3 regions of the Streptomyces sp. NBC_00096 genome follow, and region 3 is predicted to be linked to each of the others. Evidence: riboswitches for the same ligand, from Rfam matches in the RefSeq annotation. Region 3 holds a riboswitch; each other region holds the start of a gene.
The links. Region 3 has a riboswitch for cyclic di-AMP ahead of OG904_RS02815 (peptidoglycan DD-metalloendopeptidase family protein). Riboswitches for the same ligand answer to the same signal wherever they lie in the genome.
Positions count from the first base shown of each region.

Region 1: linked by a shared signal. The riboswitch ahead of OG904_RS05770 (M23 family metallopeptidase) and the one ahead of OG904_RS02815 (peptidoglycan DD-metalloendopeptidase family protein) in region 3 are both predicted to bind cyclic di-AMP.
Region 2: linked by a shared signal. The riboswitch ahead of OG904_RS18005 (transglycosylase family protein) and the one ahead of OG904_RS02815 (peptidoglycan DD-metalloendopeptidase family protein) in region 3 are both predicted to bind cyclic di-AMP.

Region 1 is NZ_CP108221.1:1,373,297-1,376,563, forward strand. It holds gene OG904_RS05765 (GntR family transcriptional regulator) at 1-424, opposite strand, end outside; gene OG904_RS05770 (M23 family metallopeptidase) at 590-1,387, opposite strand; cyclic di-AMP (ydaO/yuaA leader) riboswitch at 1,400-1,559, opposite strand; gene OG904_RS05775 (M16 family metallopeptidase) at 1,777-3,144, opposite strand; gene OG904_RS05780 (M16 family metallopeptidase) at 3,165-3,267, opposite strand, start outside.
Region 2 is NZ_CP108221.1:4,089,354-4,092,620, reverse strand. It holds gene eno (phosphopyruvate hydratase) at 1-870, opposite strand, end outside; gene OG904_RS18005 (transglycosylase family protein) at 1,167-1,877, opposite strand; cyclic di-AMP (ydaO/yuaA leader) riboswitch at 1,880-2,051, opposite strand; gene OG904_RS18000 (transglycosylase family protein) at 2,330-3,267, opposite strand, start outside.
Region 3 is NZ_CP108221.1:618,669-621,935, reverse strand. It holds gene OG904_RS02825 (aspartate aminotransferase family protein) at 1-386, shown strand, start outside; gene OG904_RS02820 (tyrosine-protein phosphatase) at 453-1,259, opposite strand; cyclic di-AMP (ydaO/yuaA leader) riboswitch at 1,621-1,815, shown strand; gene OG904_RS02815 (peptidoglycan DD-metalloendopeptidase family protein) at 1,820-2,839, shown strand; gene OG904_RS02810 (SGNH/GDSL hydrolase family protein) at 3,040-3,267, shown strand, end outside.

The DNA of each region.
Region 1 (3,267 bases), 750 kb from region 3:
CGGGGCTGCCCGAGGACTGCGCGAGCGTCTCGTGGAACCAGCCGCCCAGGGAGCGCAGGTCCTCCCCCTGCCCCCTCCTGGCCCGTTCCTGGCCCAGCCTGACCAGGCCCCGCAACACCCTGAGGTGGGCCTCGGTGCGCCGCCGGGCCGCCCGGGCCGCGGCGAGGGGCTCCAGCAGCATCCGCAGCTCCAGGAGGTCGGCGGCCTCCTGCTCGGTCGGCTCGGCCACGCAGGCGCCCGCGTGCCGGCGGGTGGTCACGAACCCCTCGGACTCCAGCGTGCGCAGCGCCTCGCGCACCGGAACGCGCGAGACTCCGTACCGGCGGGCCAGCACCTCCTCGGTCAGCCGGCCACCGGGTCCGAACACCCCGGAGACGATGTCGTCGCGGATTGCTGTGCATACCGTGTGCGCGGGAATTCGCAAGACCGGACCTCCGCCTTTTTCGTATGGCTGTGCGTGTTGCGACTCTATTGCAACACACGATAATTTCCGAGGACGGCCTGGAATGCGAAACATTCACACAACGCGAAGGCCCCGGCTCGAAGAGAGCCGGGGCCTTCGCGGAAGACGTGCGGTGCGGTGCGTTCGTCAGACGTTGACGCCGTGCGTACGCAGGTACGCGACCGGGTCGATGTCCGAGCCGTAGTCGGGGCCTGTGCGGGCCTCGAAGTGCAGGTGCGGGCCGCTGGAGTTGCCGGTGGAGCCCGACAGGCCGATCTGCTGGCCCGGGGTGACCTGCTGGCCCACGGAGACGCCGAGCTTCGACATGTGGCCGTACTGGGTGTAGGTGCCGTCGGCGTGCTTGATGACGACGTTGTTGCCGTACGCGCCGCCCCAGCCCGCCTCGACCACGGTGCCCAGGCCGACGGCGTGGACGGGGGTGCCCGAGCCGGCGTGGAAGTCGATGCCGGTGTGGCTGCCGGAGGACCACATGCCGCCGCCCGCGTGCCACTGGGTGCTGACGTAGGAGTTGTCGATCGGGGCGACGAAGGTGTTGAGGCGCTTGCGCTCCTCTTCGCGGGCGGCGCGCTCGGCGGCCTCGCGCTCGGCCTTGGCCCGGGCTTCGGCCTTCGACTTGGCCTCGGCGGCCCGCTGCTTGGCGTCGGCCTCGGCCTGCGCCTTGGCGGCGGCGGCCTCGGCGGACCGCTGCTGGGACTGGGCCTGGGCCTCGATCTCGTCCGCGAGTCCGTCGGCCACCACGATGGTGTTGAGGCCGGTGTCCTCGGCGGAATGGGCCTGGTCCGCGGCGAACGCGGGGCCGGCCAGGGAGCTGACGACGCCAGTGGTGGCGAGGGCGGCTATACCGGCGTAGCCGGCGGTCTTGCGGCTCAGACGGCTGGAACCGCGGTGCTTGCCGGAGCCGGCGGGACGACTGCCAAACGCCATGAAGGGGCTGATCCTTTCCTTCCCTCTCGCCTACCGGGTTAGCTGACGGGTTCGGAGCAGGAAGGTCTCCTACGGGCCCCCTCTCGCGAGGCGGTCCGATTCACCCCAGGGACACAAGTGGGTCCCCGGCTCCCCAGGCTCGCGCCTGACGGGGACTCGGCGATCGCTGCCCGGTGCCGCGGACGCGGCGGTTACAACTGACGGACAGCACCGCCGACGCTAGGCGGATCTTCGGACAATCACCAAACAGACACGCCCTTTTGTTGCGTACGCCACACCCCATACGGGCAACCATCGCCCCAAAGGGACAAGTAGAACAAAGGGGGCTCCGGCGGACAAGCCGCCGGAGCCCCCTTGTAGGGCCGGTCAGTTGGGCGACCGGCCTGCGATCAGTTGGTCACCACGGTCACTTCACCGATCCCGAGGGCCCGCACCGACTCCTCGATCTGCGAGGCGTCGCCCACCAGGACCGTGACCAGGCGGTCCACCGGGAAGGCGCTGACGACGGCCGAAGTGGCCTCCACCGTCCCGGTTTCGGCGAGCCGCGCGTACAACTGCGCCTGGTAGTCGTCCGGGAGCTCCTGCTCGACCTGGTCGGCGAGGGTGCCCGCGACGGAGGCGGCCGTCTCGAACTTCAGCGGGGCCACGCCCACCAGGTTCTGCACCGCCACGTCCCGTTCGGCGTCGGTCAGGCCGCCCTCCGCGAGGGTGCGCAGCACCGTCCAGAGGTCCTCCAGCGCCGGGCCGGTGTTCGGGGTGTCCACCGAGCCGCTGATGGCCAGCATCGAGGCGCCCTTGCCGTCCGCGGTGGAGCGCACCACCTGGGCGAAGGCGCGCACGCCGTACGTGTACCCCTTCTCCTCGCGCAGCACCTTGTCCAGGCGGGAGGTCAGGGTGCCGCCCAGGCAGTACGTGCCGAGCACCTGGGGCGCCCAGACCCGGTCGTGCCGGTCCGGCCCGATGCGGCCGATCAGCAGCTGCGTCTGGACCGCGCCGGGCCGGTCCACGATGACCACGCGGCCCGTGTCGTCGGCGGTGATCGGCGGGGCCGGGCGCGGCTCGGTGGTGTCACCGGTCCAGGCGCCCAGGGTGTCGGCCAGGACGGCGTCCAGGTCGATGCCGGTCAGGTCGCCGACGACCACCGCGGTGGCGGTCGCGGGGCGCACGTGGGCCTCGTAGAAGGCGCGTACGGAGGCGGAGTCGATGCGGGCGACCGTCTCCTCGGTGCCCTGGCGCGGGCGGGAGATCCGCAGGGAGGCCGGGAAGAGCTCCTTCGAGAGCTCCTTGGCGGCGCGGCGCTGCGGGTTGGCGCTCTCGTGCGGGATCTCGTCGAGCCGGTTGCGCACCAGGCGGTCGACCTCGGCGTCGCCGAAGGCCGGCGCGCGCAGGGCCTCTGCGACCAGGCCCAGTGCCTTGTGCAGCCGGGAGGCCGGGACCTCCAGGGAGACCCGCAGACCCGGGTGGTCGGCGTGCGCGTCGAGGCTGGCGCCGCAGCGCTCGACCTCGGCGGCGAACTCCTCCGCGGTGTGCTTGTCGGTGCCCTCGGACAGCGCGCGGACCATGATCGTGGCCACGCCGTCGAGGCCTGCGGGCTCCGCGTCCATCGGGGCGGCGAGGTTGATCTCGACCGCCACCACCTGCTGGCCCGGGCGGTGGCAGCGCAGCAGGGTGAGGCCGTTGGCCAGGACCGCGCGCTCGGGGGCCGGGAAGGCCCACGGCTGCGGCTCGCCGGCCTCGGGGCGCGGGTGGAAGGTCATCGTGACGGCTGCGGTGTCGCTCACTGCTCCGCCCCCTCGTTCTCGTCGCTGTTCTCGTCGCCCGCGCCGGTGTCGCCGGGCGCGTCGGCGTCGGTGGACTCGTCGGCCGCGATCGGCTCGTAC
Region 2 (3,267 bases), 3.5 Mb from region 3:
CTCGTACAGCGGGTCCTCGATGGAGACGAGCGGGTACGCGGAGACGAGCTCCTCGTAGTACTCGGTCATCTCGGCGGCCGAGCGGGACTGACCCTCGAACTCGTACTTGCCGTCCTTGTAGAACTCGGACGCGGCGACGTCGAGCGCGAGCGCGATGTCCTTGCCCGGGACGTAGCCGGCCTGCTTGATGGCCTCGACGATGAGGTCGAGCGCGGCGCGGTTCGACTCCAGGTTCGGCGCGAAGCCGCCCTCGTCGCCCAGACCGGTCGAGAGGCCCTTGGTGTGCAGGACCTTCTTGAGGGTGTGGTAGACCTCGGCACCCCAGCGAAGGGCCTCGGAGAAGGACTCCGCGCCGATCGGGGCGATCATGAACTCCTGGATGTCGACGTTGGAGTCGGCGTGCGACCCACCGTTGAGGATGTTCATCATCGGAACGGGCAGCAGGTGCGCGTTCGGACCGCCGAGGTAGCGGAAGAGCGGGAGGTCGGAGGCCTCGGACGCGGCGTGCGCGACGGCGAGGGAGACGCCGAGGATGGCGTTGGCGCCGAGGGAGCCCTTGTTCTCGGTGGCGTCCAGGTCGATCATCGCCTGGTCGATCAGGCGCTGCTCGGTGGCGTCGTAACCGACGAGCTCCGGGCCGAGCTGCTCGATGACGGCGAGGACGGCCTTCTCGACACCCTTGCCCATGTAGCGGTTGGGGTCACCGTCACGGAGCTCTACGGCTTCGAACGCTCCGGTGGAGGCGCCGGACGGGACTGCAGCACGGCCGGTGCTGCCATCGTCGAGGCCCACCTCGACCTCGACCGTGGGGTTGCCTCGGGAGTCCAGGATTTCCCGGGCTACGACGACGTCGATGGACGGCACGAGCATCTCCTTCTGGGATGTGACGCTGAGTGTGCGGTGGCATGTCGGGCCGTGGGATGGCCTTGCCGCTTAGAGCCTAACCGGCTCCGGGCACTCGGCCAGCCGACCGCCCGGGTCCTGGGACGAAAAAGGGTCTGAATGCCCCCCTTACAGGACATAGGGCCCTTGATCATCAGTACCTGCGGATGATCCGTCAGCCCGGACGCCCGGGCACGCAGCACCGCCCGGCGCGCAGGGTGTTGCGCGCCGGGCGGTGGAATTACTGCGTGTCGCGGAAAGCCCTACGACTGTTGCGCCAGACTTCAGCTGAGCTTCAGCTTCTGACCCGGGAAGATCAGGTCGGCGTCCGACACGATGTCCTTGTTGAGCTCGAAGAGCTTCTCCCAGCCGCCGGCGACGTGGTTCGCCTCGGCGATGACGCCCAGGTTGTCGCCGGACTTGACCTCGTAGGAGCCGTTGCCGGTCTTCGGGGCCTCGGTCTTCGGGGCCTCGGTCTTCGGAGCGGCCGCCGGACGCTCGGAGCGGGTGGTCGGGGCCTCGGAGCGCTTGGTCTCCTTCTTCGGCTCGGCCTTCTTCTCCTGCTTCTTCGGCTCGGCCTTCGGCTTGGCGGGGGTCTCCGCCGCACCGCCGCCGTTGTAGGAGGCGTTGGACAGGCCGACGCCACAGGACGGCCAGGCGCCCTTGCCCTGGCCCTTGAGGACCTTCTCGGCGATCGCTATCTGCTGCGACTTGGAAGCCTGGCTGGCCTGCGCGGCATACGACTTGCCGCCGTACGCGGCCCACGTGGAGGACGAGAACTGCAGGCCGCCGTAGTAGCCGTTGCCCGTGTTGATGGCCCAGTTGCCGCCGGACTCGCACGAGGCGACGCGGTCCCACTCGGAAGTGGTCGCGGCGGAAGCGGTGCCCGCGGCCATCAGCGGCGCCGCCACGGCGACACCGGCGACACCGGCGAGCGTGACGATGCGGACGGCCCTGGAGCCGCGACGGTGCTTGCCCTTGCCGGAAAGCAGCATGGAGTTCTCCTCACCGACGCCTGCGAGGTGAGCTGTCGGGTTCGGGCGAGTGAGTGCCCGGACAAGCGACCTAGCGCTTGGCTTAACCCCAAGCCGGTTCCGTGACCGTCTCTCAACGGCCGGTTCCGGCGCCTACCTTGGTTCCCCCGCTCCTGCCTTCGGCGCTTGACGCGACGAGTGTTCCCTCCGTCCGCCGGCAGGATTCGGCGATGCGGTCGAAGGAGCCCGCGGTGGCGAGCGATTCAGAAGGTAGACAGGTCTCCCCCCGATGTTCAACGAGGGCCATCGGGGGAAAACGTGCCTACTTGCGCTTCCCGGAGGGGCGTTTGCGCAGGTGAGGGCGGGGTTTGCGGAACCCTCCGGGCCGGACACGCCAGTTGACCTGAAGAGACACATGTCTCACTTACAGAAAACGGACAATCAGCTGCTTCCGGGCGCCTGAAGTGCCGCTATTAGTGCGATAGATCCAGGTTCTGACCGGGCTTGATCAGGTTCGCGTCCTCGCCGATGACCTGCTCATTGGCTGCGTAGAGCGCGTTCCAGCCGCCCTTCACTCCGTTGGCGTCCGCGATCGTGGCCAGGCTGTCGCCCACCTTCACGGTGTACTGAGGGTCCGACGCGGCGTCAGCCGGGGCCGTCTCCTCAACGGCGGCCGGGCCGCGGTGCTTACCGCCGCCCTCGCTCGCACCGGCTGCCGGGGCGGCCGGATCGGTGGTGGCGCCGGGCGCCGCCGGATCGGCCGGGGCGGTGGACTGACCGGGCTGCGCGGACTCCGACGGGGCGCTCGGAACAGTCGGGTTCGCCGGATTCGTCGGATTCGCCGGGTCGGACGGGGTCACCGGAACCGACGGGTCCACGGGGGTTACGGGAACCACGGGCGCGGTCGGGTCCGTGGACGGCGCCGTCGGAACGGTGGGGTCCGCCGGGGTCGTGGGAGCCGTCGGGTCCCCCGGGAGCCCGGGAGGGGCCGTCGGGAGGTCCGGCGGGGGCATGACGGGCAGTCCGCTGGGCGGGCCGATCGGATAGTCGGGCAGCAGGGAGGACGGCGAGGGCCCGGGAGCGGGAGCAGTCGGGGCCCCGAAGTCCGTGGACGGCGCGCCCGAGCCGAGGTAGGGCACGGAGTCGTCCGGGCGGGACGGGGTGGGGGTGATGGATTCGGAACCGCGGGGCAGGCCCGGGTCCACCTCGGCGGCGGGCGCCTGCTGCGTCAGCCCCGCCGACGCTCCGCACAGCGGCCAGGCCTGGGGGCCCTGGGAGGCCAGGACCCGCTCGGCCACGGCGATCTGCTGGGAGCGGCTGGCGAGGTCGGCGCGCTCGGCGAAGTCGAGCCCGCCGGCGTTCTTCCACTGCTCCTGGCTGAACTGCAGCCCGCCGTAGGAGCCGCTGCCGA
Region 3 (3,267 bases):
TGCTGCGGGGGCGGCTCGCCGCACTCGTGGGCGAGTACGAACTGCTCCACGAGGTACGGGGACGCGGGCTGATGATCGGCATCGAGTTCGGCCGGCCGTCCTCGCTGGGGCTGCGGAGCCGGTGGACCATGCTGCAGGCGGCCCGCAAGGGACTGTTCGCGCAGATGGTCGTGGTGCCGCTGCTGCAGAAGCACCGGATCCTCACGCAGGTTTCCGGGGACCACCTGGAGGTGATCAAACTGATCCCGCCGCTCATCGTGGACGAGGCGGACGTGGACCGGTTCGTCGGGGCCTTCCGCGAGGTCATGGACGAGGCGCACGGAGGCGGTGCGCTGATGTGGGACTTCGGCAGGACGCTGGTGAGGCAGGCAGTCGCCAACGGCTGAGCCGGCGGCGGGGGCGCCGCCCGCGCGGGCGGGCGGCGCCGGGCGGACGGCCCGCCTCGCGGGTGGTCAGTCCAGCAGCCGGTCGCGGAGCCGGCCGAGGGTCGCGGGCGTGAGCCCGAGACCCTCGGCGAGGTAGCGCTCCACGCCGCCCCACTCCTCGTCGATCGTCGCGAAGGCCGTGGTCAGGTACGGGGCGCGGGCGTCGAAGAGCGGGGCGAGCAGCTCCATCGCCTCGGGGTGGCGGGCCTCGGGGGTCCCGCTGCCCCGCCGGACCCGGTAGCGGTTGTGCGGAGCGTTCGACTCCAGGTAGTCCGCGACGATCGCCTCGCGCTCGACGCCCAGCGCGAGCAGGGTGACGGCGATCGACAGGCCGGCCCGGTCCTTGCCGGCGGCGCAGTGCATGAGGGCCGGGACGCTGTCCTCGGCGAGCGCGTGCACGACCCGGCCGTGCTCGGCGGTACGGGTCCTGATCATCTCCCGGTACGAACGGGACATCCGTGCGGCGGCCCGGCCCTCGCCGAGGAGTTCGCGGAGCTGGGCCAGGTCCCCCTCCCGGACCATCTTCCAGAACTCCCCGCCGGCCGCCGGATCCGACAGCGGAATGCCGACGTTGCGCACGCCGGGCAGTTCCACGTCCGGACCCTCCAGCGCCTTGTCGGCGTCGTTGCGGAAGTCGAAGACGGTGTGCAGGCCGAGCGAGCCGAGGAACTCCGCGTCGGTTTCGGTGGCATGCGCCAGATGTCCGCTTCGAAACAGTCGTCCCGACTTGACCCTCCGGCCGTCCACGGTCGGCAGGCCGCCCACGTCGCGGAAGTTGCGTACACCGGTCAGTACCGGCTCCGTGTGCGGGCTCTGGGGTATCGGCTGGGTCACAGGGGCTCCTCCGTGTCGTCCGTGTCGTCATCGTCGCGCGGCCGTCGGGCCGTCGTCGCCCGCGCGGTCCGGTGCGTGTCCGAATTGCACTGCTTGCAGCCAACTTGCCATAGCGAGAGGCGAGATCGGACACCTCCCCGTGAGCCAGATCATACGGTGACCGTGAGTGCCTGATCGTGAATGCAGAATTGCCTTGCCGGAGCGGTTGTTGGGCGCTCGGAATGGACGGAGGGTGACCGGAATTCCGGCGGCCCGTCATCTGCAAGATTCTGTTGGGGAATTCATGACTTGTTCCGCGCGGCCGGACTGGATTACGTTCGCGATCGATCCGGACGGACCGCCTAATCCTGCCGCCGACCGGAAACCGCACCCGACTATTCACGCGCGCGGCAGGAGCGGGGGAACCAGGTAAGCCGCTGTTCCGGATCTCCTTCGGGATCTTTGCAACCGGACAGCTTGGGGTGAAGCCGTTCATCTGCCGTTCACCGGCGGATGGGCGGCCGGACATCTCCAGTCCGAACCCGACAGCTCACCTCGCAGGCGTCGGAGAGGAATCCGCCATGCCCGCAACGGGTAAGCACCGCCGTCCCAAGTCCAGCTCGATATCGCGCGGTTTCGCCGTCGCCGGCACCGGTGGCGCGGCCCTCGCACTGCCGCTGCTCGGAGCCACCGGCGCCCATGCCGCCGCCGCCCCGGCCGCCGCGCCCGCCGCCGCTCCGGTCCAGGCCCCGCAGGTCCCGGCCGCGCTCCAGGCCGCGCCCGCCCCCGCGCAGAGCGCCCCCGCCGTCTACACCGTGGTGCCGGGCGACTACCTCTCGAAGATCGCCGAGCGTCAGCACCTCACCGGTGGCTGGCAGCGGCTCTACGAGGCCAACCGCGAGGCCGTCGGCACCGACCCGTCGCTGATCCACCCGGGCCTCAAGCTGACGCTCGGCGCGAAGGGGGCGGCACCGGCCGCCGAGTCCGCACCGGCCGAAACGCCGGAACCGGCCGGGAAGTCCGCTTCCTCCGCTTCTGACGACTCGGATAATTCGGGTGATTCAGGTGATTCGGCGGGTTCTGCCGATTCCGCCGATTCCGCCAACTCCTCCGACGAGGGCTCCTCCGGCGAGTCCGCGGCCCCGGTCGCGCCCGCCCCCAAGCCGGCCGAGCCCGCCGAGCGGCAGGCCACCTCCGGCGGCTTCGTCGCCCCGGTCAGCGGCGGCACGTCCACCGCGTACCGCACCGCCGGCGCCATGTGGTCCAGCGGCTACCACACGGGTGTTGACTTCATCGCGAGCACCGGCACCACCGTCAAGGCGGTAGGCGCCGGCACCGTGGTCTCCGCCGGATGGGGCGGCGCGTACGGCAACGAGGTCGTCATCCGGCACGCCGACGGCAAGTACAGCCAGTACGGCCACCTCTCCCAGCTGTCCGTCTCGACGGGCCAGAGCGTCACCGCCGGGCAGCGCATCGGCCTCTCGGGCGCCACCGGCAACGTGACCGGACCGCACCTGCACTTCGAGATCCGCACGGGCCCCTCGTACGGCTCGGACATCGACCCGCTGGCGTACCTCCGGTCCAAGGGCGTCAGCATCTGAGACACCGCCGGACGCGCGGGTGGGACCGCGCGTCCGGCAGGGCGTGGACGCCCGGAGCGCCGTCTTCATCGGCGCCGCCGGGGGTTCGCGGCGCGTGGGCCGGGACCGGAGGGGGGTCACGGCCCACGCGCCTGTTATTCCTCATCCGGCGGGTGGTGAAGATCACGGTCAGTAAGTCCCTGGCTACGGTCGCGTAGGTCATGATCAGGGGTGAAGGATGGGCTCCCGTGGCAGCGACGACGACATCCAAGACCAAGACCATTGGCTCGTACGCGGCGATCGGGGACAGTTTCACCGAGGGCGTGGGGGACCCGGGACCCGGGGACACGTTCCTCGGCTGGGCGGACCGGCTGGCCGTCCTCCTGGCCGATCAATGCGAGGAGCACGAAGACCCCGGCGAGTTCCGCTACGCGAACCTGGCCGTACGG